Regions from separate parts of the Vibrio gigantis genome, predicted to be linked through region 1. Evidence: predicted binding sites of a transcription regulator. Region 1 holds the regulator's gene; each other region holds the start of a gene.
What was found. Region 1 encodes PurR, which represses purine synthesis genes. Its sites were predicted from a motif close to TNANGNAAACGTTTNCNTNA; they were not measured.
Positions count from the first base shown of each region.

Region 2: a site for PurR is predicted at 7,872-7,891, ahead of OCV56_RS17010 (formate--tetrahydrofolate ligase). Genes of this name have one in related genera too.
Region 3: a site for PurR is predicted at 8,352-8,371, ahead of pckA (phosphoenolpyruvate carboxykinase (ATP)). Genes of this name have one in related genera too.

Region 1 is NZ_AP025492.1:2,341,035-2,351,509, reverse strand. Features, by position in the region: gene glgA (glycogen synthase GlgA) at 1-1,410, shown strand, start outside; gene OCV56_RS10305 (alpha/beta fold hydrolase) at 1,696-2,493, shown strand; gene OCV56_RS10300 (putative signal transducing protein) at 2,609-2,926, opposite strand; gene OCV56_RS10295 (TVP38/TMEM64 family protein) at 2,956-3,636, opposite strand; gene OCV56_RS10290 (TfoX/Sxy family DNA transformation protein) at 3,770-4,360, opposite strand; cyclic di-GMP riboswitch class I at 4,488-4,573, opposite strand; gene purR (HTH-type transcriptional repressor PurR) at 4,744-5,748, opposite strand; gene torD (molecular chaperone TorD) at 6,064-6,711, opposite strand; gene torR (two-component system response regulator TorR) at 6,997-7,710, shown strand; gene elyC (envelope biogenesis factor ElyC) at 7,896-8,744, opposite strand; gene cmoM (tRNA uridine 5-oxyacetic acid(34) methyltransferase CmoM) at 8,860-9,645, shown strand; gene mukF (chromosome partition protein MukF) at 9,771-10,475, shown strand, end outside.
Region 2 is NZ_AP025493.1:203,132-213,606, reverse strand. Features, by position in the region: gene OCV56_RS17050 (AAA family ATPase) at 1-1,220, opposite strand, end outside; gene OCV56_RS17045 (HNH endonuclease) at 1,417-2,127, opposite strand; gene OCV56_RS17040 (phospholipase D family protein) at 2,163-3,350, opposite strand; gene OCV56_RS17035 (HNH endonuclease) at 3,401-4,399, opposite strand; gene OCV56_RS17030 (class I SAM-dependent methyltransferase) at 4,402-4,974, opposite strand; gene OCV56_RS17025 (hypothetical protein) at 4,983-5,435, opposite strand; partial or broken gene OCV56_RS17020 (CreA family protein) at 5,836-6,216, shown strand; gene OCV56_RS17015 (inosine/guanosine kinase) at 6,345-7,649, shown strand; gene OCV56_RS17010 (formate--tetrahydrofolate ligase) at 7,922-9,670, shown strand; gene OCV56_RS17005 (sensor domain-containing diguanylate cyclase) at 9,895-10,475, shown strand, end outside.
Region 3 is NZ_AP025492.1:126,802-137,276, reverse strand. Features, by position in the region: gene gspH (type II secretion system minor pseudopilin GspH) at 1-321, opposite strand, end outside; gene gspG (type II secretion system major pseudopilin GspG) at 388-831, opposite strand; gene gspF (type II secretion system inner membrane protein GspF) at 920-2,140, opposite strand; gene gspE (type II secretion system ATPase GspE) at 2,142-3,644, opposite strand; gene gspD (type II secretion system secretin GspD) at 3,644-5,668, opposite strand; gene gspC (type II secretion system protein GspC) at 5,710-6,591, opposite strand; gene hslR (ribosome-associated heat shock protein Hsp15) at 6,923-7,309, shown strand; gene hslO (Hsp33 family molecular chaperone HslO) at 7,328-8,206, shown strand; gene pckA (phosphoenolpyruvate carboxykinase (ATP)) at 8,544-10,169, shown strand; gene OCV56_RS00580 (AsmA family protein) at 10,324-10,475, shown strand, end outside.

The sequences.
Region 1 (10,475 bases):
GAAGGCTTGATTAAAAGTGGTGGCTTGGCTGATGTAGCCAAGGCACTGCCGAAAGCGTTGCAAACACTCGAACAGGACGTTCGAGTGACTATCCCCGCATATAGAAACATTCCAAACATTGATTCAGCAGAAGTTATTTTATCGACTGAACTCGATCATTGGCCTCATACGGCTTACCAAGTTAAAAAACTGAATGTAGAAGGCATTCAAGTGTTTGGTATTGAATGTGCTAAGTATTTCGACCGACCAGAAATGTACGCAGAAAACAATCAAGCTTATGCCGATAACGGAGAGCGCTTCGCGTTCTTCAGTGCAGCCTGTCTTGATATGCTTCCTAAGCTTGGTTTTCAACCAGATATCGTTCATGTAAATGACTGGCATACTGGTTTCGTTCCTTTCTTGCTTAAATCGCGTTATCAACAACACGACTTCTTTGAAAATACGCGCAGTGTAATCTCGATTCACAATGCAGTTTTCAAAGGTGTGTTCGCATATGATGAACTGCAATTCCTTCCTGAAATGCACAGTCGTAATGTTCCGGAGGCGGCCGTCAGTGATACCCATGTGACTATGCTAAAAGCTGGGGTGCTGTGCGCGGATAAGGTGAACGCAGTAAGTCCTACTTATGCAGAAGAGTTGAAAACGGAATTAGGTAGCCACGGTATGGCGGCAGAATTCCAATACAGATCGGCTGATCTTTTTGGCATTTTGAATGGTTGTGATTACGGTGCTTGGAATCCAGAAACGGATGCTTTCCTACCTCGTAAATACAAAGCAACGAAGCACAGCATGGCTCGCGGAAAATCAGCTTGTAAGCAAAAGCTGCAACAAGACGTTGGTTTACCCGTTGCTGATTGCGCAGTTTATGGCATGGTTTGTCGTTTAACGAATCAGAAAGGTGTTCACTACTTACTGCCTATCATCGAGCAGTTCTTGAAAAACGACCTTCAGATTGTGATTGTCGGTACTGGCGATCCGGTTTTGGCGAGTCAATTGAAAGAGCTATCAGCACTTCACTCAGACAAGTTCTCGTTCGTAGAAGCGTACAATAATGAACTTGCGCACTTGGTTGAAGCGGGCTCCGATTTCTTCTTGATGCCTTCGGAATTTGAGCCTTGTGGTTTAAACCAAATCTACAGCATGGCTTACGGTACTTTACCGATTGTTCGTTCTGTTGGAGGTTTAAAAGACAGTGTGAATGATTACGATCAGGATCCTGACTTTGCGACTGGTTTTGCTTTTGAAGAGCCAACACCGCAAGCGTTACTGGCCGTATTGCATCGTTCATTGTTGCTTTACGCGCAAAACCCTTCTGAAATTAAGCGTGTTCAGCTTTACGCGATGCAGCAAGACTTTAGTTGGGAAGACGCGGCTAAAGAATATCTCGCTATGTACCATTCAGCACTTTAACTTATTGATTCAGTTTTAAAACTAGCCGGAACACAATAACAGCATGTGGTAAATTAAGGCGCTCTCATTGTAGAGTGCCTTTTTGTTTTCTGGTCAGAGCACATCACGTTTACGAAGACAAAGCTTGCAAACTCATTTTAGTCAGGTAGAACAGGTGAGGTAGATATTCATATGATTAATGATAGGTTTGACACTATTATCACTTAAAGTTCTTAATAGCGTGATATCCTTAGTCATTGCCTCGTGATGAGGCATAGCTCCATTCTAATAATTAAAGCGATAGGTATGTCTGAGAGTTTACTATTTCATAAAACATTTACTCACCCTACGAGCGATGAGTGGGTTGTATTTGTGCATGGCGCAGGAGGTAGCTCCTCCATCTGGTTCAAGCAGATCAAAGCGTATAAACAGCATTTCAACTTGCTGCTCATTGACTTGAGAGGGCATGGTAAATCAGACAACATACTTAAAGAACTGATTTCGAATCGTTATACGTTCAAATCGGTGACGCTTGATATTCTTAAAGTATTAGATCACCTCAAAATCCGTTCTGCACATTTCGTCGGCATGTCTTTAGGCACTATTATTGTTCGAAATGTCGCGGAGCTTGCTGCTGGCCGTGTACGCTCAATGGTCTTGGGGGGGGCCGTTACTAAACTTAACACTCGCTCTCAAGTCTTAATCAAGTTGGGTAACCTTAGCAAGCACATCATCCCTTACATGTGGTTATACAGCCTTTTTGCTTATGTTGTGATGCCGCAAAAGAGTCAGAAAGAATCACGCCACCTGTTTATCCGTGAAGCCAAAAAATTGTGCCAGAAAGAATTTAAACGCTGGTTTATCCTAACGGCTGATGTGAACCCATTGATGAAGTATTTCAAAGACAGAGAGCTGCCGATTCCGACTTTGTATTTGATGGGGGAGCGAGATTACATGTTCATCAAACCTGTTAAAGAGATGGTCGAAGCGCACGAGTCGAGCGAGTTAGTTGAAATAGCTAACTGTGGGCATGTATGTAATGTCGAAAATCCTGAAGAATTTAATCAGCACTCTATCGAGTTTATCCAAAAGCAAATTCAATGATTTTTAAGTCAGTGATCTGAACAGAATTGAAATAAAAACGGGAAGCTATTGTTAGCTTCCCGTTTTTGTTTAGAGGAGGTATCAGGTGAAGCGGTTAAGGCTTCATTAAGTCCACTTATTCAGGAGAGTTAGCTCCGCACTGCCAACAAGAACCGAATTGCGCCTCGTTGACTTCATGACACTCACCGCAACGCCACTCTTCATAGATGATCGAATCTTGTTGTTTTTGGTAGTCATTAACGATCGTGCGAGCTTTACTGGCCAATTCTGGCTCATATAACCACACGTAAGGGTCAGTTTCTTCCGTGAATGGGATTTCCCCTTTCAAACCGAACAACCCCTCACCACGGACTTCACAGGCAATATTCTCACTTTCTAACAATCCACAGATGATATGAGCTTCTGTCGGATTCGATGCACTGAAGATTTTCATTGAAATAGAACCTTATTCGACTATATGCGTTATTCAGCTACGGGTGTTGAGCGAAACTTATTCATCAACCATTTAGCAACAATTGGGAATATCCCCAATAACGCAAATGACAATAGTACTGAAGGGGAGACGATGCCCGAAAGTGAATCAATTTCTGCGAGCTGAGTACCAGCGTTCAAGAAAACCGCAGTCCCCGGCAACATCCCGATTTGACTCGTAATGTAGTAACGACTCACCGACATCGGTGTTAGACCCATCAACAGGTTGATAAGGAAAAACGGAAATACAGGAATCAGACGTAGAGAAAATAAATAAAATGCTCCGTCTTTTTCAACACCCTTATTAATCGTCGCTAATTTGTCACCAAATTTGGTTTGAATCCAGTCACGTAACAGGTAACGGCTACTCAAAAAGGCAAGAGTTGCACCGATCGCACTGGCGAAAGAGACCAAAAGTAAGCTATTCCAGAAGCCAAACAATGCAGCACCAAGAAGTGTAACAACTGCTGCCCCAGGAATGGAAAAGGCGGTGATCAATACATACGCAATGAAGTAAGTCGCTGCCGCTACAATAAAGTTACTTCCAATATAGTCATTTAGCACCGCTTGCTGTGCTTTGGCATTTTCCAGTGTGAGGTATTGGCCAAAGTTAATGCCTAATAAAACGATCGTTATGACCAATACAATACCCAATATCATTTTCTTACTCATTGATACTTCCTCAAATTTTCAATGCATACCATTAGTATAGATAGACAGGCAAAGCATAGATTAACTTTCACCAGATATAAAAAAAGCCGCAGTGAATGCGGCTTAGTTATGTATATAGTTTGCACTGACAATGTTAATTGACGCGATTGATAAGCTCTTCGCGACGCTGCTGCGGTATGACAGACCAATGTGTTCCATTGATTGCACCTTCTAGCGCCCACAGTAGTTCAATACTGACAGAGGACGCATGCGATTCCTTGATGGCGTTAAAGGCGTTTACAGAGCCAGATTCATATAAACGTTCTACGGAATCGATTCCTGCTTTTTTCAACATACGCTCAGTGGCGAGTCGAAGATTTGGTAGATCTTTGAGTCGGGTTGGCTTAGCAGAAGACTGTTCAGCTTTTTCTTCTTTAGCAAAACCCAGAGACGTCGTTGCGAGTTCCAAGATTTTCTCTTGGTCTTGCCACAGGCCTTCAGGTAAAGCGAAATATTTAGTAACGACAGGGAAACCACGTTTTTTGTAGACGTACGGTTGAAACCCTTGTTGTTCGAATTGCTTCGTTGTGCATTTGTCTGCTCGTATGTGCAACTGGTCATTTACAACCAGAGCAAACATAGTGTCATCAGCAAAAAGACCGAAGCCACCAAACATTGAGCGTGATTTTATTTTTCCTAGGGACTCAAATAACTTCATCGAGTCCTTTAGTATCGGTTTATCCATGTTATTTATCTCGGTGTATTTGAACTACGCCACCAAATAAGCAGGTCCGAGAGATTAGCAAAATGTTGCAATTAAATTGTCAATAAGCCGTAAATTACTAAATTATTAGTAGTTACTGCATTTTGCCATCGGTAACCCCGCTACCATACCAACAAGTGGTTTAGGCCGGAAGCTTTGCGTCTCACTCTTTCGAGTGGTTTGCCCTGTGCGTGACTGATTAAATAGAATAAAGTTTTTGTTGAATGAAGCTCACAGTTGATATTTCAAAATGTGATGTTGCTTCAATTAATGATCTTTCTGTTGTGCATCTGGGTTCATTATGGTTGCTGATAAAAAAAGCGCACCTAAAGGTGCGCTTGATGAAATTAAACTCAAATTGTCAATTAATTTAACGTTTTAACTGTACTTCGTTCAACAATTTCAGGGTGCATTTCGAAGACACGTTTTTCGTGATCTTTGTCTTTTATGCGCTCTAATAGAATTTCGAATGCATTCTTGCCAACACGACGCTTTGGTTGGTGAACGGTGGTTAACGGCGGGGAGAAGTATTCAGCCAGTTCGATATTGTCGTAACCGATCACCGAGATATCTTCAGGAATGCGAATGCCTTTTTCTTGCAAGCGGCTCATTAGGCCGAGAGCCATTGTATCGTTAAAGCAGAATACCGCCGTTGGACGATCTTCTATCTCAACGATTTGTTCTGCAGCAAGAACTGCCGTATCACACTCGAAGTTGCCTTCGATGATCATATTTTCATCGGCAGAAATCTTAGCTTCGTTGAGTGCGCGCTTGTAACCGGCAATACGTTCAACACATGCTGCTTTGTCTAAGTGGCCACTTAAACATGCAATCTTAGAGTGACCTCGTTCAATAAGGTATTTGGTCGCTAGGTAGCCACCTTCTTCAGAGTTATCGATGATCTTATCAGCTTGAGAACTCTCTGGTCCCCAGTCCATGATAACTTTAGGGATGTCAGCATGACGGTCTAACATCTCTCTTAGTTCTTCAGTTAGGTCAGAACACATAACTAAAATGCCATCTACACGTTTCTCTGCAAGCATTCGAATGTAGTCACGTTGCTTTTCATAGATGCCGCCCGTATTACACAGGATCAAAGTGTAACCTTGACGGTAGCAGTAACTCTCAACACCATCGATAACTTCAGAGAAGAATAGGTTAGTTGATTGAGTCACTAGCATACCTATAGTGCGTGTTGTATTGCACTTCAAGCTACGAGCAACAGCACTTGGTGCATAGTTCAGTTCATCTACCGCTTTGTTTACTTTTTCTTGAGTTGCTTCTGCAACAAAGCGAGTTTTATTGATTACGTGAGAAACGGTTGTTGTTGATACGCCGGCTAAGCGAGCGACATCTTTTATAGTGGCCATGGTTTTATCCTATTAGAAGCTACTTTCCCAAAGTACGGAATAAAGTAGCCGTTAAGCTACCTAACTAAGAGCTTAAATTTGTAGGGCTCTTTGGGTACTAAAGTGCTAAAAAACAAAAAACCGCTATTGAGCGGCTTGTCTTAACACCGAAATGCTCTGAACTTTAATAAGCATAGCATTTCGTGAATGTTTCATATTTTATCGTTTGCGGTCACAATTTTAGACTGACTAGAAATTACTCGCAATAAAATTCACCCAGAAATCCGGGTGAATTGTCACATTCTACTGAATTTATTTACCTAGTCATCCAATAAGCTATTCACCAGCTAAATATTGAGTGTCTAATTGACAGAATGCGAGTAGCAAAGATGAGACTGAAGCGTAGAAACCGAATTCATCAATGTCATGACATTTTACATTGAACTTTGGTACCCAAGTAAGCAGCTGCTGTTCAATAAACTGCTGTTGAATGGCGAACGATTTCTCTAGTTCTTCTTCAAGTTCAGTTTCGTTAGAACGGATGATCAGGTTGCCAAGGAAATCGAGTTCGATAGCGATGTGGTCTGCTGGCTCTTTTAGGTCTTGGTTCACCACTAAGTTGTGTTTAGCCATGATCTCTTCCATATCTTTTGCTGGTTTATCGTTCAAAAGGCCAGTTTCGCCGATATACATCGAAGCGTAAGGAAGAGCGCCGTGTTTATCTGTCTTTAAGAAAAGATCGCAAAAGTCTGCAGACAGCTCTAGCTGAGCATCTTCACGTGTTTGTAGACGGTTAAGCGCATCTACTAACTTATCTATCGATGGTTTTAGTGTTTGATTTTCGCCTAAACCAGTTAGGAAAGAACGAATTTCAACAGAGTGGTAGTGATCGAGTTCTTCTTGAGTGAGCTCTTTAGCGAATAAGCTTGATAGCCACCAGTATATTTCTGCTCTTTGCTCGTTGAATGCTTTCGTATCTTTCATTTCTTAGATCCTGATTTAGTCTTGCGGTGTTACTTATATGTATCTTGAAGTTACTTGTGTAGAAGCACACCAAGGCTGAATAACAAGGTTATTTGCGAAAAGCAAAGTTACTCGTTAGTAGTAATGCCTATATTGAATTGCGATGGACGATAAATAGCAAGGTTTAAGATTGTCTTGTATCAAAAAAGATTCATCTTTCTGGCTTTTATCTCGTGTACCACTAGAATTGTTACGAGTTATGAATAGAATGGTCACTGAAACTATTAAATAAGAAAAGTGGTGTAGATGAGCTATCACGTATTAGTCGTAGAAGATGATGTGGTAACCCGCAGTAAACTGGTTGGGTACTTCCAGAACGAAGGTTACACAGTGAGCGAAGCAGAAAGCGGTGCTCAAATGAGAAACGTGTTAGAAGAAAACAACGTTGACCTCATTATGCTAGACATCAACTTACCAGGCGAAGATGGATTGATGCTAACTCGCGAATTACGCAGTCAATCAGACATTGGAATTATTTTAGTTACTGGACGCACGGATAGCATCGACAAAATCGTTGGCCTTGAAATGGGCGCTGACGATTACGTTACTAAACCCTTCGAACTTCGCGAGTTATTGGTTCGAGTTAAAAACCTACTTTGGCGCATCTCTGCCGCTCGTAAAACAGCAGCGGGCGCAGTAGAAGAAACATTAGATGAGTCTGTGGTTCGTTTTGGTGAGTGGACATTTGATATCCCTCGTCGCGCGTTAAGCAAAAACGGCGAACCGGTGAAACTGACTAAAGCAGAATACGAACTGCTAGTGGCTTTGTCTTCTTACCCTAACCAAGTATTAAGCCGCGAACGTATTCTGAATATGATCAGCCACCGAGTAGACGCACCTAATGACCGTACCATCGACGTACTTATCCGTCGCATGCGTGCAAAAATGGAATTTGACCCTAAGAACCCACAAATCTTTGTGACGGTTCATGGTGAAGGTTACATGTTCGCTGGTGACTAATGTTCTTCGTGAACCTTTAGTCAGCAACGACATGTGAACGAAAAAGCCGAGACATCATTGATGTCTCGGCTTTTTTATTGCTTCTCGGTTGTCGTTATTGAACTGACAGCCTACGAATTGTTTTGCGATTCCACCTGCCAATAGGCTGAGTTAAACATAAGGCAAAGAGAAATATTAGGTTGAGTTTACTGAGCCGCAGAAACTTCACCGTCTGTCTCTATCAAGATCGAAGGCTCAGTAACAACAACTGGTTCTTCCGAAATATCGTTACTGGTGTCTAGCCAGTCGCGTAGGCTTTGCCAGACCAATCCCATGGTTTCGTGCCAATAACGCTCAGTCTGTTCAAGATAGGCTGCTTTAGGCATGTATTTATTCCAAGGTTGCAAAACCCCTTTCTGAGCGAGGTAGTTGGTTGGAGCTGGTAATGGTTTCATGCCTGCAGCATGGAATTCATTGAGTGCGCGAGTCATATGGCTCGCAGATGTCACCAACACCATCCTTTTGTTTTTAACAAATGCTGCAGCTTGACGAGCTTCTTCCCAAGTGTCTTTTGCTGTTTCAAGTAAAATGATGTCTGGTTTTGCAACGCCAAGAGCTAGCGCAACCTTGGCCATCATTCTTGCATTACTGACTTCAGTAGCTCCGCCATAGCCAGATAAAATGAGTTTTGCACCAGGGTAAAGGCGTAGAATACGAATCCCTTCACTCAAACGCATCAAACCTGTGCGGCTAAGCTCTGATGTTGGTGGGATTTGGTCGTCTACGACATGACCACTTCCAAGGACCATTACATAATCGACGGTTTCGTCGACAGGTAAAAAAGCGGTGTGTTGCCTTTCCATTGGCATTAAAAGTTGACTAGAAACTGGCTGGAAAGCGATTAGGAAAATACCACATAGGGCTGAAAGGGTGATTAGGCAACCAGTCTTCCTTTTGGTAGTAAACATCACTAGGGCTAAACCCAGAAAAGCGAGAATTAACATTGCTGGTAGTGGCATCAATAGTGAAGACACTACTTTTTTCAGCTCAAACATATCCGAATAGTCCGAAAAAACATCACTTAGTAGTAAAAAGAGACATCGCCTCTTTATTCCTGAAATTCCTGTGACAGAATAGCAGGCACGATAGGACATAATAACTCAAGTAGCCGTGACTGAAGACCGTAATTTCGACGATATTGCCCACAAATTTGCAAAAAATATTTACGGCTCCGACAAAGGAGAGATCCGTCAGATCATCGTATGGGAAGATTTAGAACAAGCTTTGAACAAGTTTAAAGATTCCGCTTCCCCACTACATGTGCTTGATGCTGGGGGCGGGTTGGCACAGATGTCGCAAAAAATTGCGGCGCTTGGTCATAAGGTTTCTCTATGCGATCTTTCTTCTGAGATGCTAAAGCTAGCTCAAGAAGGGATCACCGAAGCGGGGCTGTTAGAGCAATATCAGTTTATCCATTCTCCGGTACAAAAAGTGGCAGAGCATCTCGACGATAAAGTCGACTTTGTGATGTTTCATGCCGTTATGGAGTGGCTAGCCGACCCTAAAGAGGCGCTTGATTTATTACTTGAACAAGTGAAACCGGGTGGCGTCGCCTCGATAATGTTTTACAACCACCACGGATTAGTCCTGAAAAATGTGATTTGTGGCAACATTCCTCATGTATTGAATGGGATGCCACATCGAAAACGGTTTAAGCTGCAACCACAAAAAGGCTTGAAGCCAGAAGAGGTTTATCAATGGATAGAAGACGCTGGTCTAGAAATCTGTGGTAAATCAGGCATTCGCTCTTTTAGTGACTACATAGGTAATATGGAGTACATGGGCGATTACCAATTTGAAGATGTATTGGAACTAGAAAAACAGCTATGTCGCCAAGAGCCATATCTGTCGCTAGGCCGTTATATTCACGTTTGGGCTCAAAAACCTGCGCAATAACAGCGGTGAATGTGGTAAAAGAAGCCACAACATGCGCTATGCAATCGTAACAAGCCCGCGTCATAAAGAAATAGGCGTCATATCTAACATGTTCGATATGACGAAGAACAGTAACAGGAACCACAATGAGTGAAATGACTCAAACTGCCGAAGAGCAGCCAATTGATGAGTTGGTGGGCTGGGTCAAGCAGCATGATTTTTCATTAAACTTGCCACCAGAGCGCTTAGCATTTTTGATTGCTATCGCAGTACTAAGCAATGAAAGGTTCGATGAAGAGTTGGGCGAAGGTGAACTGCACGATGCATTTACCATCGTCACTCGACTGTTTGAAGATACTGGCGAAGCATCTGCGTTTCGTGCCAACAACGCTATCAACGAGTTAGTTAAACAGAAGTTGATTAGCCGCTTTACGAGCGAAATCACCGATGGTGCGAGCATTTACCGTTTGTCGCCATTAGCGATTGGTATCTCAGATTATTACTTACGCCACCGTCAGTTCTCTAAATTAAAATTGTCTATCCAGCTTTCTATGGTTGCAGACGAGATGGCTAAAGCCATTGAAGCAGCGCAAAAAGGTGGAACTCCAGGACATTGGAGAAAGAACGTTTACGGCGTGCTCAAGTATTCTGTTGGTGAAATTTTCGATCAGATCGATCTTAACCAACGTGTTATGGATGAGCAGCAGCAAACCGTTAAGCAGCAAATTGCTGACCTTTTAAACAAAGATTGGCGAGAAGCGATCAACAACTGTGAAACCTTGCTATCAGAAACCTCGTCCACGCTAAAAGAATTACAAGACACCTTGCAAGCGGCGGGTGATGAACTGCAA
Region 2 (10,475 bases), on a different replicon from region 1:
AAATCGTATTCGAACCTCAGTATTGACCAAAACTCATTTCTTATTTTTTCCAGTTCAGTTGAAGAGTTATCTATGCGTGTATTATGCTCGACAATCTCTTTGTTAATCTTATCAATCAATATGTTAAAGTTATCAACAGAATCAGACATATCAGTCAAAATAATTCTTAAACTAGGGTTCGATACCTTCTGTCGAATCAAAGTCAGGTTTGATTCTAGGCCATTTGAAATTTGACCGTGATACTTTGTTAAATCTGCGAGGTTGGACGCTGAAAAAGGGGTTTGCTTATACTCATCTAAACTAGGAAATTGAGCTATAGTTGTTTCATACTGAGACTCAATACTTTTAATACCATTGACACTATCTTGATAGGACTCATCGAAATAGTCTTTAATTTGTTTAGTAAATGAATCTGTTATTGTCTTTGACTGACAGAAAGGACATTGACCATCTTCAAGATTTTCAATGTATTTTAAACCATCACTTACCCAATCTGAGTTCTGTAATTTCAAAATTAATTTTGAAACTGGACTGTCTTCACTGCCCAAAATGAGTTCTTGTAGGGAATCATTATCTTCGTCAGATAATTTGTAAGAACTCAACGGACTAAGTACTGCATATTTCGTTGCATTATCGCCATCAATTGCATTAGCTTCATTTTTTAAAGTAGCAATTGTCTTCGTTGGCTTGGATTGTAACAATGGAATTGAAGCGAGATGATTGAGTAGAACCTCTTTACCTCCCATTTTACCTTTCAGGCAAAACTCTAGAACTCGATCGCCACCAGAGTAATTAGTTTTTATTTCCCAAGCTTTTACTTGAGCTTTAAGCTTTGCTGTCGTTATAAGTTGCTCTTGCACATCAATTTCTTTTTGTATCGCTTCCCTATCCTTTGCTAATTTTTCTATTTCAAGCGTTACAGCTTCGACTTTTTGTTTTGCATCTTTATTCTCTTTAGACAGGCTAAAGATGCCATGAAGGGAATCTTTGTCGTAAAAATTTTCTTTAATAAAGCTTTGGTTGTACACAAGAATAGAAACATCGCCAACATTGTGTGTACATTGATTGTATTTTGGATTGTCGTAATCATAGAAATAATTCGAGAAGGTGCTTTTACCCGAACCGTTGAGACCGTAAATTATATTGACCTTTTTATCGGTAAAGAGCGTTGTTTTCTTTTTATAGCTCGCTACACCATCAAGCGTAATTTCAGTTATCATACATTAGCTCCATAGCCATCTAACATTATGAAATGAAGTTATCATGTCTCACTGTTTTTTTACGTGACTTCGGCTAGGATTGATATAAGTCTATGACTATAAAATAGAATACTTTGGTAAAAGAACAACGTGTGATGGGTAAGTGCCAATGAAACTAATCATTAGATTGGCTTCATTGGTTCAAAAATATCTTTGGTTAAGACTCCAAAATCAACTGTCTCAAACTATCAGGTGTAATCGTGTGACCACCTCTATGGAGCATTGCGTGACAATTTGGGCAGACTGGTATCAAATCTGTCTTTGGATTTACTTCGTACTCTTCCCTTACTTCACTCATTGGGATTACGTGATGAACATGAATAAATTCTTTACCTCGTACACCGTATTTTTTTTCAAAATCAAAAGTGCACACTGCACACTGATATCCAAACGCTTCAATACAAGCATTACGAGCTTCTTGATTACGCTCATATGCATTAACTAAAACGGTTTTCTTTGAACCCTCAAAAAATCGTTTACCGCTTTCTATTAACTCCTCTGGAAAGTAACTATCCTTTTGTATCGCTTTATAAACTCCACCACCTACGTCCTGAAGTATTCTCTTTTCAACGTTATGCTCAAAGCCAACATTGCTTGTTATACCGGCACGATTTGTCTTGGTTTGCTTTTTAAAAACCAGAAGGTCATACCCTTCTTCTATCACCTTATTGATATGTTTAATCGAGTGAGAATAGCCTTTACTTGACCAACTTGGATCAAGAATCACATCGTGATCTACATTAGTTGTGTCAAGGCTAAACAACACTTGTTTTGTTTCATCATTGCAATATGAGTACTTTCCCTGCGTAGACTTGAAATTTAACCCCATAACTCGGTTAACAAATGCCGTTTGTGTTTCTTTTTCCAATGGATAATCCTTAATTACAAATAAGTAGTCGAGATTTACTCTTCTTCATAGAAAATACAGTCCAATAAAGCAACTCGACCTTTCCATATTTGATTTTCTAATTGATCTCTTGGTTGTTCTTTTTCATACCATACCGAATCATGAATTCGACTGATTAACTCTGTCCAATAGCGTTCATACGTCATGTTTGACATTGTGATACCAAAGTCAGAGCACATTGCCTTGTTGTTTTTTGAATCAATGCAGACAAAGAAGTCAGGACGTTTCATCGCCAACAAACGACTGGCTATGCTAGTACCATCTCTACCGTTAGGAAATGCTTTTTTGAAAGACTCAACATAGCGATTGAATTGTAATAATGTAACCTCGCCATTCAGAGGAATATGGTCTAACGCTTCGGATATAAACGGATTATTGTTGTTTATATTGCTGTGATATACCCCAGCTCCTTTCATGCTACCGAACCAGCCCCAATGTTCATGTGTCAGATTAGGTAAACCAGCAATAGTCTTTCTTGCACCAAGTGGCATAGATTCATAATTTTCATATTGCTGAAAGTAACCTTGGATCACTTCTAGTAACTCCAAACGCTGGTCAATAGCATGATTTTTGTCTTGCTGCACTTTCTCAACATAAACAGACCAGTCCATTTGCATAACGATACTATCAAACAAAGATCTTGTTGTTTTGGTTGAGTTGTACTGCCCATTCAGTTTTTCTAATTTGGGTTTGTGCTTTTTGTGATAAGCAGCGTATACATTTACATACTCATCATTTACGGAAACACCAAGTTCATAATAGTTACTAAGCTGATTGGTTAACTGGTCAAACGTAGAACCATCTACATCATCTTGACCAGTTAGGTGCACATTCAACTCGTTGTTCACAGTAAACGCACCATTAGTCATATTTGCGCTACCAACAATGGCTTCCCAGCTCTGACCCGTTTGGAAAAAGTACAACTTTGGATGAAATACACCGCTTGGTTGCATGACGAAATGGACTTGTTGACTTTCTACAAACGATTTCAAAACATCTGGGTCTGTTTGATAAAAATGTGTGCCGATTGTCGATTCAAACAGCTTATCTTTGTTACTTAATAAAATATCAAAGAACTTTGTGCCAGCCGATGCCCAAGCTACGGCTACTGAAATTCTATCGTGCTTATTTGCCAACTGAATTAGCTTTTTCTCGAGTGTTTTATTGTTAGTAATAATTTCCATAGATCTTATATTTACGCTGTACCGTATTTATGATTGATCTATTTAAACAGCTATTGGTTGTTAAGGACTGTGATCAGTCTTCGGAAAAATGGATCTGTTTCTGGATTATAAGATTCTGCCCCACCCCAGTAATAGTTTCCCAGCACAGTCTTCACATTTTCATAGTGATTCTTCAACGATGAAGCCCTACGGTTTTTAGTTGTCCCTAACGAGGCTTGAATCTTTGCTTTCCAAGGGTGGTTACTTCCCATGATGTTTTCATTTCGAGCAATGAGCTTCTTGATGAAATGTTCACCAACAAGGCGATCTGATTTTAACAAGTTGCAATCACTATGAACTAAAACTAAGTTCCATACTTCATCATGATTCATCACTTGCCTCGGTAAAACATGGTCGACATGTATGCCTGTTCCCATTGCTTCACCGCAATAAAAACAAGTATTACCTTGATATCCAGATAAGAAAGGGACGTTGTTAGTCAATGCTTTACGGTCATAGCCATCACTTAAGTAAATTTCTCGAATATCATTCGCAAGGCTAAAGTTAGTTTGGTTGATGCTAAATGCGCCTTCAAGTAATCCCCACCTTGCTAAAACCTCTACTTCTAACATGTCCAACTGTTCTGGCGATAGACTGAGTAGAGAGTCTTTCAAAATCAATCGGCTGCCCATGTCAATTTCATAAAAATGATCACTTACAACGTTTTTATCCGTGCCAATCGTTTGAAATCGTGGGACAACATCTACAAACGCATTATCTGCAACTTTCTTTATTGCTTCTACTTTAGTTACTTCACCAAGTTGGAACTCTTTTACAATACGTTCCATTTTAGTAAGACGATATGGGTTGCCTTGCTGTGGCATTGGGTTTGTGTCTAAACGATGTACGTATGAATCAAAGTAGTTGGAGGATAACTCTTCCCAATCAAGACTGTTTTTATGATTACGGGCAGCATTAATGAGCGTTTGAGCTAAGCCCATCTTGTATGTCGCTGCATTTAATCCAAATAAGATAATGCCCTTGAAGTAGTCTTCATCGGTAAAGTTCATTATTAATCCTTAATTAAAATTGCGTTCAACCACTTTTCTTCTTCTCGACCTTTACGAGCGTCACCAGTAATCCAGGCTTTAGATATTCGCAATGAAGTGTTGGTCAGAACTTGATCTAATAGCTCTTCATTGAGGTTGGTAAAGTTTCGTCCACCACGCATTACTTCATCATTACCCAATTTAAAAGAGCAATAAAATGAGCCACCAGTTATCAAACATCGCTCTAAGTTTGATATCGATACTGACAGCTCTTCAAAAGGTACATGTAGTAAAGAAGCACAAGCCCAAATAGCATCAAAGGCTTTATCAGTGGTAAAGTCTTTAAATGTCGTAACTTCAACTGCTTGCTCTATCTGAACTTCCGCTAATTTAGCCAATTCATCACTCGCATCAATGGCATGAACTTCAAAACCTTTCGATAAGAAATATTTGCTATCTCTACCAGAACCACATCCAGCATCAAGTATTAGACTGCCACTTTTTAAATATGGTAAGAACTCTGAGTATAAAGAACTCATATCTACGTCAATTGTGCCTTCAAAAAATATACTGGCATTTTCGTTATAGTAATTCATTAATTTACCTAACTTTGAATTGGGTTGAGCATTGGCTTCTGACCAAATACATCGCCGATTCTCGCTTTATTTTCAAGACCATATGCTTCTTTACTCGAATCAACAACGACATATTGATACTCAAGTTTTGAATGGATGTATTGTTTCGTAAGCATATCTAAGGTCAACTTGCCCGAAGCAAACTTAGGAAAATCAGTTTCTTTCAGACTTGGAATGACTAATTGGTTTGCGACATAAACACAGAACTGATCACCGCTTAATCTTCCTAACGCATGGCTATTAAGACGTGTCACTAATCCATATTTCTTTTTATGGCGCTTTGTTTCTATTTCTCGCCCTGACATACCACAATAGACAAGTTTGTCACCTTCCCATATCGCATAAACGCCAGCAGCTACCTGTGGTACTTTTGAGTTTGACCACTCTGAAAATCTAACCTTATCAGTAAATTTCTCAACCATCTTTAAACCCAACTGCTCATCGCTTGTTAAATCAAACAGAAAAAATCAACATACTGTATATTAACACAGCATTGGTAAGTGATCGAGAAATGTGCAAATGTGTCCTAAGTTAACACCTTTAATTTCAAGGGATAAGAGTTGAACATTACACTGAATCAATTATACAAAAATCACATCGAGGAACATCATTTCTCATACAAAAACAACTTAACGCCATTTCAAGTAAAAGTTATTGAATCGATCGAAAAGAAAGAGTTTGTTAAGTTTAAAAGAAAAGGAAAGCTGGATTACTCATTCTCAAATGAAACTGTGGAAATATAATAAATTTGTAACACCTTTATTTGGGTAAGCGTATCCATAAGCTCCATAAAAAAATGGTTGTGTAATAAGGTAAGTATCCAAAGATATCAAGATGTCTTCATTAGATGACGATAAGATCGCAGGCGTTACCTGTCATATTGCATCAATCGAAGCAAACCTTAGCCTCTCTGATCCAAGCGATAGCTCTATCTCTTGTCGCCAAACAGGTGAAATCACACCAGAAATGATAGCTCAAATAGACAAGAGCAAATCAGGCGAAGTGGTATTCAAGCAGTCAAAAAGTATCTTCTTTAAAACAATGAAGGTCCGCCGTATCTACGATGCAGAAAATCAGTCACTGCTTTACTTGTCTTACACCACCAAAGAAACGGAAGGCAGTTTCAAACATAGCCTTTCAACTGTTCCGCTTTGGGGTACAGAGGCTTACGTAGATCCAGCAACGCTTGTTCCCGCTCAATAGCCTCAAGCCAAAGTATGACTATTCACCTGTACAGACATTGTGCAGGTGATTCAAAATGTAATAAAAATGAAAGAAACAGAAACAAAATGTGATATCATGCGGCAAAATTTTTTCACTGTATTTTTCATATGAAGTTTCCTGGACAGCGTAAATCTAAGCACTACTTTCCAACTCACGCACGTGATCCGTTGGTCAACCAAATTCAACAAACACCTAAGCTTCACCGCGCAACGATTGTCGGTGTTGGCCAAACAATTGTTGATATCGAAGCCCGTGTTGACAACGAGTTCCTAGAAAAATACGAGCTGAGTAAAGGTCACTCACTGGTATTGGAAGAAAGTAAAGCAGATGCTCTGTATGAAGAGTTAGTTGCGCGCGGTTTGATCACGCATCAATACCCTGGCGATACTATCGGCAACACACTGCACAACTATTCCGTACTTGCAGACAGCAAATCTGTACTGCTTGGCGTTATGTCTAAGAAGATCGAAGTTGGTTCATTTGGTTATCGTTACCTTTGCCGCACTTCTTCTCGTATGAATCTAAATCACCTTCAAACGGTTGATGGTCCAATTGGTCGTTGTTACACGCTAATTTCGGAAGATGGCGAACGTACGTTTGCGATCAATGAAGGCCACATGAACCAACTACTTCCAGAAAGCATTCCTGAAAAAGTGTTCGAGAAAGCGTCTGCATTGGTTGTGTCGTCATACCTAATGCGTGGCAAACCTGAAGATCCAATGCCAAAAGCCGTACAAAAAGCGATTGAATACGCGAAAGCGCACAATGTGCCTGTTGTACTCACACTGGGTACTAAGTATGTAATCGAAGGTAACGCTGAATGGTGGCAAGAATACCTGAAAGAAAACGTAACCATCGTCGCGATGAACGAAGACGAAGGCGAAGCGCTAACCGGTGAAAAAGATCCGCTATTGGCTGCTAACAAAGCACTTGAATGGGTTGACCTAGTTCTATGTACTGCAGGTCCTATTGGCCTATACATGGCTGGTTATACTGACGAACCAGCGAAGCGCGAAACCACACTGCCATTATTACCGGGTAACATCCCTGAATTCAATAAATACGAATTCAGCCGTGCTATGCGCAAAGAAGACTGTAAAGACCCTGTAAAAGTGTACTCTCACATTGGCCCTTACCTAGGTGGTCCACTTGAGATTAAGAACACCAATGGCGCTGGTGATGGTGCACTTTCAGCACTACTTCACGATATGGCAGCAAACAGCTACCACCACGTGAATGTACCAAACTCAGAGAAACACGAACATGCTTGTCTAACTTACTCTTCACTGTCTCAAATTTGTAAGTATGCAAACCGTGTAAGCTACGAAGTGTTGACTCAGCACTCTCCTCGCCTTTCTCGTGCACTACCTGAACGTGAAGACAGCTTAGAAGAAACATACTGGGATCGTTAATCTTTCTAGACGACGTCTAAGTAGAATTACGAATCCTTACAGGGCTGCTATATGCAGCCCTTTTTGTATTTAAATCCTATCTAAACATAATTGAAGGTCAACAAATCGAATATTTTGCTCGTTTAAGACTTGATCTCGCGCAATGACTCTTTAGATCTGTTATCTTCCAGCACATAATTCGTGTGGTTTGCCTTTACATGGCAAATTTATACAGTACCATCGCAACGCAAACGTTTACGTACCACCTTTCGGTTCTGATATAAGGAGCAAATATGCTGTCTGATATTGATATTTGTCGCTCAACTCCCCTTAAAAACATCAGTGAGGTTGCAAAGCAAGCAGGCCTACAACACAACGAACATCAACCACTAGGCCAATACAAGTCTAAGGTATCTCTCACGTCACTTGAACGCCTCGCCAAGCAACAAGATGGTAAATTGGTCGTAGTCACGGCGATTACACCGACTCCTCTTGGGGAAGGCAAAACCGTCACCACTATCGGATTAGCACAGGGCCTGGCAAAGATTAACCAATCTGCTATGGCCTGCATTCGCCAGCCTTCAATGGGTCCGGTATTTGGTGTAAAAGGTGGTGCTGCGGGTGGTGGTTACTCTCAAGTTGCCCCTATGGAGCAATTAAACCTGCATCTGACGGGCGATATTCATGCTGTTACGGCGGCTCACAATCTCGCTTCTGCCGCCATTGATGCACGTTTGTATCATGAACAGCGTGAAGGGTTAGACGCCTTTGAAGCTCGATCAGGCTTAAAAGCACTGGATATCGACCCAAGTAGAATCGTATGGCGACGTGTACTCGACCACAATGATCGCGCATTGCGTATGATCACGGTCGGTAAGAACGAAGCAGATAAAACAATTAATGGCTTTGAGCGTGAAGATGGATTCGATATCTCAGCCGCTTCAGAGCTGATGGCTATTCTTGCTCTAGCTGATGATCTTCAAGATTTAAGAAAGCGCATCGGACGAGTGGTACTTGCTTACAACAAACAAGGCTTGCCATTGACCGCAGATGATTTCAACGTTGCTGGCGCAATGACAGTAACAATGAAAGACTCTATCGAACCTACGTTAATGCAAACCCTTGAAGGTGTTCCGACACTTATCCACGCAGGGCCTTTCGCGAACATCGCACATGGTAACTCTTCGATCATTGCTGATAAGATCGCATTAAAGCTGAGTGATTTTGTCGTGACCGAAGGTGGTTTCGGCTCGGATATGGGTTTTGAGAAAGCTTGTAACATCAAGGTTAAGGCATCTAACAAGAAGCCTGACTGCGCCGTTATTGTTGCGACGCTACGCGGATTAAAAGCCAACTCTGGTTTATACGATTTGAGACCGGGCACTCCATTACCTGATTCAATCTTTAATGATGACCAAGATGCGCTTGTTGCAGGCTTTGAGAACCTTAAATGGCACATCAACAACGTTAAGCAATACCAAGTGCCAACCGTCGTTGCTATCAACCGATTCCCACAAGATTCAGAGCAAGAACTCGACGCATTGACACAGATGATCGCTGATTTTGATTCAAGTGTGAGCGTTGAAGTAAGTGAAGCGTTTGGTCAAGGTGGTGAAGGCGCCACTAAGTTAGCAAGTGCAGTAGTAAAAGCTTGCCAAGTTGAAAGTGAATTTAGATCTTTGTATCAATCAGAGCAAAGCTTAGAAGAAAAGCTGATGGCGGTCGCTGAAGTTGGTTACGGCGCAGCAAGTATCTCGCTATCGCCACTGGCGAAAAAACAGTTAGCTGAATTTATCCAACACGGATACAGCGATCTGTCGGTCTGTTTAGCCAAAACGCCACTATCCATCTCTACAGAAGCACATATAAAAGGTGCACCAACTCGGTTTGACGTTCCCATTCGAGAGCTAAAACTGTGTGCAGGCGCCGGTTTTATTTATGCTCTATGCGGCAACGTAATGACCATGCCTGGCTTACCTGACAAACCGGCGTTCATGTCGTTAGATATTGATAGCAATGGCAATATTATCGGCCTTAGTTGAATAAATCCCTAATAGTCACGATTAATCTTTCTAAGAATGTCCTTAGAATCCCCCTATTGAGCAATCAGTTTTTAAAGGAATTAATTGCTCAATAATCAAGTTCAATTGCAAAAAGTTGCACTAAAACTGCAGTTATATGTAGTTCTTGTTTTAAGTTCTGGGGCAAGATCACATTAAAAACCCTATAAAATATATAGTATTGCGCTGATTCTTTAAGGACAGTGATGAATACGAGTATAAAAAAACTAGTCAGCCAATTTCTATGCACCATATTCGCTCTAGGATTAGTCCCTGCCCTGTATATCAATTCTGAATTTGACAGAGTTGAAGCTCAGCATACGCTGAATATCAAGCAATCGAGCCAAAATCAGATTGAATACAGCTTTCATGAACTCGCCGTTATCGTGGAGCAAATTTCCAACTCTGTCCCTTCTATTGCAGATTCTCAAACTTTACTCCGTGCAATCAAACAGCCTTCGACCATACATAAAGAGGCGCTTCAAGATCTTTGGGTCATGTTAGCTCGTGGGCAAAAATACTATTCGCAGCTGCGATATCTCGACCTAAATGGTAATGAGGTTTTTCGTATCAACTACAAAGACGACAAAGCAACTGTAGTACCAGACACCGAATTACAAAATAAATCGTCTCGTGGTTACTTTGAGACACTTCAAACACTCAATATTGGGCAGGTCAGCTCGAATGGCATAGATTTAGAAGTAGAAAATGGGAAAATCGTACGTCCGTTAATCCCGGCGCTACGAATAATGACCCCGGTTGCATCACAAGGTCATATCGTCGGTTA
Region 3 (10,475 bases), 1.4 Mb from region 1:
TAATGCGAGTTCTTCCGGCAATTCAGTTGAAGAGGGAATTTTTTCAAAGTCGACTTCTTGCCAACCTTCAGACTTAAGAGTCATCAGTACATAGGTCGATTTCTTTTCATCAACACGAACGCCAAAATCCAAACCACTCAAAATCGCCTCTTCATTGAGCAATTGAACTCGCTGATAAAAGCTTTGAGCATACTTTTTGGCAACATCTTTGCTATTGGTAGGAATGGTCGCGATCACCGCGACCGCCGTCACTGACAGTAATACCAACACCAATAGAATCTCAATTAAGGTGAAACCTGGCTGCGTTTGCTTAGTTTTCACCTTTTAGACTCCATCTGTTTACGCTCTAACATCAAATAACGGCATCAAGCGACAATAAGCCTAAGCTTACTGAAAATCTTGCATATTCCAGTTACCGATATCCGCAGCAATACCTTCACCACCTTCTTGGCCATCAGCACCAAGAGTGAAAATATCGATAGTGCCGTTATCACCAGGGCTTAGGTATTGGTACTCGTTGCCCCATGGGTCGTTAGGTAGACGCTTGATGTAGCCACCGTCACGGTAGTTACGAGGCTCTGGGCTACTTGGTTTAGAAACCAATGCATCAAGACCTTGATCCGTTGTTGGGTAAACGCTGTTATCCAGTTTGTACATATCGAGCGCGTTCTCTAGCGCCACGATATCAGTGATAGCTTTTTGTTGGTCAGCCTTCTCTTTGTTACCCAATAGGTTAGGCACAACAAAGCTCGCCAATACGCCAAGGATAACCACAACAACCATCACTTCTAATAGAGTAAAGCCTGATTGTTTCTTCATTTTATTTTTCATTATTTTCTCCAAATTACAGACAGCGAGTCGAAGGTAATAATGCCCTTCTTCTCGATAATCCAAAAACTAACGTCTTATGAGCAGTAATTTAGCCGCTCATTAAATTATTCATTTCAAGCATCGGCATTAAAGTCGCCATCACAATGAACAGCACTAAGCCTGCCATCAAAGCGATAAGTGCTGGTGTAAAAATACCTAACGCGATGTTGACGGTCGATTCAAAACTCTGGTCTTGGTTATCGGCTGCACGAGTGAGCATTTGTTCTAGCTGACCACTCTGCTCACCACTGGCGATCATATGCAGCATCATTGGAGGGAAGAGCTTGGTTTGATCAAGCGCTTTACGCAAGCTTGCCCCTTCTCTAACACTATCTGATGCCTGTAATACTTGCTGTTTCACATGATGATTCGACATTACATCAACTGCCACCTTCATTCCTTCGAGGATAGGAATCGCACTCGAAGTACAGATAGAGAGTGTTCGTGCAAAACGAGAGGTATTAATCCCTTTCGCGATCTTGCCGATCAGTGGAATGCTTAATAGCTTACGATCCCAACTCATTCGAACGCCGGGCTTTTTCAGCGCAGTCTTAATCAACACAATCACACTGATGATCAACAACAGTAATTGGATGCCCCAATTCTGGATAAATTCACTCGATGCTAATAAAAATTGTGTCGATTGAGGAAGTTCTTGGCCCATTTGGATAATAGGCTCAACGATCTTAGGTACCACGGTTGCCAGTAGGAACGAAACAATCGTCACCGCAAACACCACCAGCACGACTGGGTAGATCATCGCTTGCAGCAACTTAGAACGCATCTTCTGACGGTTTTCTGCGTAATCGGCTAGTCGCTCCAATACCGCATCTAAGTGACCAGATTTCTCACCAGCCGCAACCATGGCTCTAAACAGTTCATCGAAGATATGTGGGTAATCAGCCAAACTATCCGCTAGCGAATAACCTTCCGTTACCTTCGAGCGAACCGCCAGTAACATGGTTCGAATACGTGGCTTTTCAGACTGCTCGGCAACAGCCTTCAAGCACTCTTCTAGCGGCATACCAGATTGAACGAGCGTGGATATTTGACGAGTAATCAAAGCGAGATCAGGCGTACTGATACCACGCTTAAAGCTGGTTGAGGGCTGAGCTCCTTTCGCCGTTTTGGCCTTGGCTTCGGTCATCTCAACTGGCATCAAGCCTTGTTCTTTTAAGCGTTGGCGAGCCTGACGAGCGTTATCCGCTTCAATCGAGCCCTTTTTGCTCTTACCTTTGGCATCCAGTGCTTTGTATTCAAATGCCGCCATATTAGACTTCCTTGGTCACGCGCATCACTTCTTCTAGGGACGTTACCCCTTTAAGAACTTTGCTCAAGCCATCATCTCTAATACTTGGTGTTGTGCCACGAATTGCTTTCTCAATTGCCTGTTCACCAGCTTCACTGTGAATCAGCTCTTGTACCGAATCGTCAATCATCAGTAGTTCATGAATACCAGTACGGCCTCGATAACCTTTGTGACTGCAGCTTTCACATCCTTTTGCATGGTAAAGCGTCAAACTCTCTTTCTTCTTCATACCAAACAGCTTTTTCTGTTCTTTATCTGCTTCGTAAGGCTCTTTACAGTCGTTACACAGAGTACGAACCAAGCGCTGAGCCAGAACACCCAGCAGCGAAGAAGAGATCAAGAAGGGTTCGATGCCCATATCACGTAGACGTGTAATCGCACCGATTGCTGTATTGGTGTGAAGAGTCGACATTACCAAGTGACCCGTCAAAGAGGCTTGAACAGCGATCTCAGCGGTCTCCAAGTCACGTATCTCACCAATCATTACGACATCGGGATCTTGACGAAGAATGGCACGTAAGCCACGAGCAAAGGTCATATCAACCTTAGGGTTCACCTGTGTTTGACCAATGCCATCGATATCAAATTCAATAGGATCTTCAACCGTGAGAATATTTCGCTCGTTGCTGTTGAGCTCTTGCAGGCCAGCGTACAGGGTCGTTGATTTACCAGAACCCGTAGGACCTGTAACCAAGATAATACCGTGTGGACGTTGGATCAGTTTTCGGAAGTTCTCGTGGTTCTCTGCCGTCATGCCTAAACTATGCAGGTCTAGACGAGTCGCGTTCTTGTCCAACAGACGCATTACCACACGCTCACCATGTGAAGAAGGCATGGTTGATACACGAACGTCGACCGCTCGGCCACCAATACGCAGAGAAATACGGCCATCTTGTGGCACGCGTTTTTCCGCAATATCCAACTTCGCCATAACCTTTACACGCGAAACCAATAATGGAGCCAGTTTACGGCTCGGCGCTAACACATCACGTAACACACCATCAATACGGAAACGGATAGACAGCGATTTCTCAAAGGTTTCGATATGAATATCCGAAGCACCTTCTTTGATTGCCTCGCCCAGCATCGCATTGATCAACTTGATGATTGGTGCATCGTCTTCTGATTCGAGTAAGTCTTCGTCTTGAGGCAGCTCTTCTGCTAGCGAAAAGAAGTCGTCGTTGTCGGCACCAATGTCTTCCATTAGTTGGCGAGCTTCTGACGAGTCACGCTGGTACGCGTCCGTCAGTTTTTTATCAAATTCGTCTGCGCTGATCGCTTGTGGCGTGAAGCCATTTTTCACAACTCGACTTACCTCAATGATCGCCGCCGATTTTAGAGGCTCTACATAATAAAGCACCGGCGCACGTTCAGAGTGCTGGTATTCCAACACCATCTTATAGCGATTCGCAAAGCTAAACGGCAAGCGCTGATAAGTACGTGCCGCCCCTACCAATTCAGCCATTATTCTTGTTCCATTTGATCGATGAAGGCTTGGATTTCAGCCGGGTGATTCATATCGGCACCAAATTTAGGCAATACAGGGATGTTATCGTCTGCCATTAATTTAAGTCCTTGCTCAGCCTTGTACAACTGCTCCGCTCGGATGAAGTTATACTTACGTTGAGTGATACCGTCAGCCGTCATGCCATCACGGATGATGGTTGGCTTAATGAATACCATTAGATTCTTTTTCTCAACCTGAGTACTGGTTGATTTGAACAAATGCCCTAGAACAGGGATATCACCCAAGAATGGCACCTTAGATTCACTTTCCAGTGCGCGTTCGTCAATTAAGCCACCAAGTACCAACATCTGGCCATCTTGGACAATCACCGACGTATTCAGTTGACGCTTCGCAAAACGCACATCAACGGCTCCGTTTGCACCTAATACATTCGACACTTCTTGTTCTATTTGTAGCTGAACCGAGTCGCCTTCATTGATTTGTGGCACAACTTTCAGCTTAATACCTACTTCTTTACGTTCAACGGTTTGGAATGGGTTATCGTTGCTTGAACCAGCCGTAGAACCAGTTAGAACCGGAACTTCTTCACCTACGATGAACGACGCTTCGCCGTTATCCATTACGGTAATACTTGGAGAAGATAGGATGTTTGAGTTTGAATCGGTGGCTACCGCACTAATCAATGCAGTCCAGTCACCCATCACTACACTCATAGCCGCGCCATTAACACCAGAAAGTGCAGAAGCCAAGGTTGAATAGTCACCAGCTTCTGTAGTCGTCTCATTACGCACAAAGTCGCCGTTGTCGTCATAGACTGCAGTGGTCGTTTCAGTATCTTTCGCCTCTTCTAGGCCCACCATTACACCACCAATCGATGCACCAGTGTTGCTGTACTGAATCATGGCACCCGTTTCTAGGTTACCCCATTGCACACCAAGGTTAACGCCATCACCTTCTGCCATTTCAACAATTAGAGCTTCAATCAATACTTGAGCACGACGAATATCCAACTGGGCGATCACATCTTGCAACGCATTCATGATGTCTGGCTGTGCAGTAATAACCAAAGAGTTGGTATCACTATGAGCTGAGATCATTACTTGGTTACGTTTCGATGAACTGCCTTTGGTTGATGATTGCTTCTCTGACTGCAGATTGTCCGACACGCCTTTCAGCACATCAACCAAATCTTCGGCTTTTGCATATTTAAGATAGATAACTTGGTTGTTGCCCTTGGTCGCCATTTCTACATCAAGTTGCTCGATAAGCTTTCTTAGACGGCTACGCACCTTAGGGTCACCGGAAATCAGAATCGCGTTGGTACGCTCGTCCGCAACTAATTTAGGCTGTAGGAATGCCGGCGTATTCTTCGCGTCTGTGGTTTTGCTTAGGGCGTCAACAATACGCACCATCTCTGCCGCAGAGGCATTTTTCAGCTCAACGACTTCAATCTCTTTATCACCCGCTTGGTCAACACGCTTGATGATTTCAGCTAAACGGTTTACTACCGCCGCTCGGCCAGTAATCAGGATGATATTAGCTGGGTCGTAATGCACAACGTTACCCGCACCTGCGTTATCGTTCAGTTGACGAAGTAGAGGAGAAAGTTCACGAACCGAGACATTACGAACCGTCACTACACGTGTTACAACACTATCACCAGTGACCGAATCACGGTCACCAACAACAGGGATTGCCGAAGTTTTAGAGTCTTTGGCTTTGATGATCTTAAGAACACCAGAGTCCATTTCAACAACCGCGTAGCCATACACCTCTAATACGTTTAAGAAGAAACTGTAATATTGCTCTTCATTAAGCACGTCGTAGCTACGTACATCGATTTTCCCACGCACCGATGGGTCAACGATGATCGTTTTCTCGAGGTTACGACCAACGATATTAATAAACTCTTGTATATCAGTGCCTTTAAAGCTGGCACTAAAATCACTCGCGATGGCTGCGGGTGTGCAGATTAAGCTTCCTGCCAGTAACCATGCACTTTTCTTAAACCAATGCTTCACGTACTTCTCCTACACTTTCGTCCTTCGTTGGACGCAAAGTTTTAAAATTCAATAAACACTTCATGTTGTTGCCCATCTCGCTCAACGACGAGGTTTAGCTCTGTCAGCTCTGAGATAGAACGGAATATGTTGCCCATAGCGGCGGGGTCAGTCAGGTCTTGACCATTTAACTGAGTAGCAATATCTCCGCTTTGGAGCCCTACTGAGTTAAAAAGTTCTGAATCTTTGCCAGGGCTCACACGATAACCAATAACGCTATCGTCGCGCTTCACCTGAGACAGGCGAACATATTGGAAGATTTGTTGCGGATCTTTCATTATCTTCGCTTTAATTTCATCAAGCTTCTTTTCTGCAGAAGCCGGGTTATTACCACGAACTGAAGAAGAGCTACGAGGTGCCGCAGGCGCTGATACAGCCAAACGCTTGTATTCAATACCTTCAAGCATCAGTGTTTCGTCTCGACCTGAATTATCAATGATTACGCGATCCACTAACACAGCTTTGAGCTTAGCTCGAGTGCCTTCTATCTCTTCGTTAATGCCGTAGGTTGCTTGCGTGCCGCGATTCGCGATCACCGCTAAGCTCAGTTTTGGATTCGAACTGGCGACAGCCCCCACCAAAACCAGATTCAATCGTGTCTTTGGTGCATCTTGGATAACTGGCTGCTCAACGACAGCTGGCGTGGTTGGGTTATAAGCACCAAACATGTTGCTCTGCTGCAAAGAAGAGATATCAAGCGTCGATTTAGGGGCAGGAGACGAGGAAGCCGTTGCAGCCCAAGGCACGACGGTTTGCTCAGCAGGTTCGATAAACCATGCAAGTTGTCCTAAAATCCATGCGGAAGCTGCAATCAATACACAACAGGTCGCTAGGCTTAGTTTCTGCTGAAGTACAAATCCATTCTCTAATAAGCGGCTCAACATAGGAGAATTTCCTACGCGATTTTTGAGCTCTAAAAAGTTCACTGTCCTTGTCCCTTTTCATGACGACAAACGCTGCAAATCATTAAACTTTCAGCTTTTTTATTCATTCGTTCGATACCAAGCTTATTTAAGCCATAAGATCCTGAACTATATCATAGCAAATCTATAAATCGGCATAACATGGCTATTTTGTCTTATGACTTGAAAAAAATGCCAACCGCCTCCACTTTAAGCTTCTACTTAATGTGATAAGCATCATCAAAAACATGTTGCGCACTGTTCATTACAGTTAAACCGCATTCATTTTTCACTTAATAAGGCACAGTCCTATATGAAAACTGCTAATGAAGCTGTCAGACTCGATAAATGGTTGTGGGCAGCTCGTTTTTACAAAACCCGGTCGATTGCTCGTAACATGGTCGATGGTGGCAAAGTCCACTATAATGGTCAGCGCAGCAAGCCAAGTAAAATTGTCGAACTTGGGGCTGTGATTACACTGCGCCAAGGTAATGAAGAAAAGACGGTGACGATCGAGAAAATCTCTGCCCATCGCGGTGGAGCTCCGATCGCTCAAACCCTCTACGAAGAAACCACCGAGAGCTTGGCAAAAAGAGAAGAGTTTGCGACACAGCGTAAACTGAATGCTCATAACCCAGCTCCAGAGCGTCGCCCTGATAAGAAGCAACGTCGTGACATCATCAAGTTCAAGCATCAATAAGCTAGAAGGAATAGCCAAATGGCCAACAATGTTTTAAATCGCTACCTATTTGAAGACCTATCAGTACGTGGTGAATTGGTACAAATGGATGAAGCGTACCAACAGATTATTTCTAGCAAGGAATACCCAACACCCGTGCAAAAGCTACTGGGTGAGCTATTGGTATCAACAACGCTACTGACTGCGACTCTAAAGTTTGAAGGCTCTATCACTATGCAATTGCAAGGTGACGGCCCAGTATCTCTAGCAGTTATCAATGGCGACCACGATCAGAAGATCCGTGGTGTGGCTCGCTTTGAAGGTGATATCGCAGACGACGCAAGTTTACACGACCTAATGGGTAAAGGTCACCTAGTGATCACCATCGATCCTAAGAAAGGTGAGCGTTACCAAGGTATCGTTGGTCTTGAAGGTGACACGCTTGCACAAGTACTTGAAGGCTACTTCGCTAACTCTGAACAGCTTAAGACTCGTCTATGGCTGCGTACTGGTGAGCATGAAGGCAAAGCACATGCTGCGGGTATGTTGCTACAAGTGATGCCTGACGGTACTGGTACTCCAGATGACTTCGAGCACCTAGAGCAACTAACAGATACCGTTAAAAACGAAGAGCTATTCACTCTAGAAGCGAACGAGCTGCTTTACCGTTTATACAACCAAGAGAAAGTACAGCTATTCACACCACAACCGGTTGAATTCTTCTGCGGTTGTTCACGCGATCGAAGCGCAGCAGCAATCATTACCGTTGCTCAAGAAGAGATCTACGACATCCTAAGCACCGAAGGAAGCGTTGGTCTACACTGCGATTACTGTGGCACAAACTACTCGTTCGACAAGAACGATGTTGACGCACTGTACGCAGAAGCAGCAGATAAAGGCAGCAATACGGTTCATTAATTTACGGCGTACCAAAAACACGTAATTTACCCCAAAAAGGTCAGCACTAAGCTGGCCTTTTTTGTGATCAAAACAGCGCAAACTCCGTAACATCTCGTAATAAAATCACCGCTTAATTTTAATCAATTAATAATGTTCTCGCCCCTAGCGCAAAGGTTTGCGTACAGGATAGACTAGTTAGGCCAATATGTGACGAGACGCTTAAAACCCCATGGTTAATGTGGATATTTTTTGAGCTGTATCCCTGTTTCCCCCGAGTCTCGTTGCTAGCATGGTGAGCAGATAACAATAAAAAATTAATACAAAATCCCTACAAAATATCCTACAAGGAGCACCTATGACCGTTATGGAACATACAAAGGCTGCACAAATTGATCTAACTAAGCACGGACTGACTGGCGTTACTGAAGTTCTTCGTAATCCTAGCTACGAGCAGTTATTCGTTGAAGAAACACTGCCAGGTTTGGAAGGCTACGAAAAAGGCGTAGTAACGGAACTCGGCTCTGTTGCGGTAGACACTGGTATCTTTACTGGCCGCTCACCAAAAGATAAGTACATTGTTAAAGATGACACGACCCGCGATACCATGTGGTGGTCAGATCAAGGCAAGAATGACAACAAACCGATTACAACTGAAGTATGGAATGAGCTAAAAGAGCTTGTGACAACTCAGCTATCTGGCAAGCGCCTGTTTGTCATCGACGGTTATTGTGGTGCTAACCCAGATACGCGCTTAAGCGTGCGTATTATCACTGAAGTAGCGTGGCAAGCGCACTTCGTTAAGAACATGTTCATTCGTCCAACTGACGAAGAGCTAGCAACGTTCGAACCTGATTTCGTAGTAATGAACGGTGCTAAAACAACCAACCCTAACTGGGAAAAACAGGGGCTAAACTCTGAAAACTTCGTTGCTTTCAACCTAACAGAGCGCGTTCAAATCATCGGTGGTACTTGGTACGGCGGTGAGATGAAGAAAGGCATGTTCGCAATGATGAACTACCTACTTCCTCTGCAAGGTATCGCTTCAATGCACTGTAGTGCAAACGTCGGCGAGAAAGGCGATGTAGCGGTATTCTTCGGTCTATCTGGTACAGGTAAAACAACGCTATCAACAGACCCTAAACGTGAGCTAATCGGTGATGATGAGCACGGCTGGGACGACGACGGTATCTTCAACTTTGAAGGCGGTTGTTACGCGAAGACTATCCGTCTATCTAAAGAAGCAGAACCAGAAATCTACAATGCTATCCGCCGTGATGCACTGCTAGAAAACGTAACGGTTCGTGGCGATGGTTCTATCGATTTTGATGACGGTTCTAAAACAGAAAACACTCGTGTTTCTTACCCGATTCACCACATCGATAACATCGTTAAGCCAGTATCAAAAGCAGGTCACGCTCAAAAGGTTATCTTCCTGACTGCTGATGCATTTGGTGTACTACCACCAGTTTCTAAACTGACTCCAGAGCAAACGAAGTACCACTTCCTATCTGGTTTCACAGCGAAACTAGCAGGTACAGAGCGCGGTATCACAGAGCCGACTCCTACCTTCTCTGCAGCATTTGGCGCGGCGTTCCTAACGCTTCATCCAACTCAGTACGCTGAAGTACTTGTGAAACGCATGGAAGCAGCTGGCGCTGAAGCTTACCTAGTAAACACAGGTTGGAACGGTACTGGCAAACGTATCTCTATCCAAGATACGCGTGGCATCATCGACGCTATCCTAGATGGTTCTATCGACAAGGCTGACACTAAGGTTATCCCTATGTTCAACCTAGAAGTACCACTAGCGCTGCATGATGTTGACCCAGCGATCCTAGACCCACGCGACACGTACACTGACCCACTACAATGGGAAAGCAAAGCGAAAGATCTAGCAGAACGCTTCATCAACAACTTTGATAAGTACACAGACAACGCTGAAGGTAAATCACTGGTTGCGGCTGGCCCTCAACTGGACTAACCCAATCATCTGCTCGGGCTTAGCCAAAAGCGAACGCCCAATTTAAAGTGATATTTTTGTAGCAAGCCCCTCTTTTGAGGGGCTTTTTTGTTGCTGCTTGCCCCTTTTTGTTCCACTCTGTTTTGAGACTATTGAAATTTAAGGCTTTCAAGGAATGAAAAAGGTATTCATGGTGTTCGGCATTGTATTGGCTATCGCCGTTGCAGCTATCGCAGCGTTGCTATTAAGCCTGCAGACCCAATACCGTGCGGATGTGGCTAACTTTTTTATCAAACATACGATTGAACAACCTGTGCTCATTGAAGA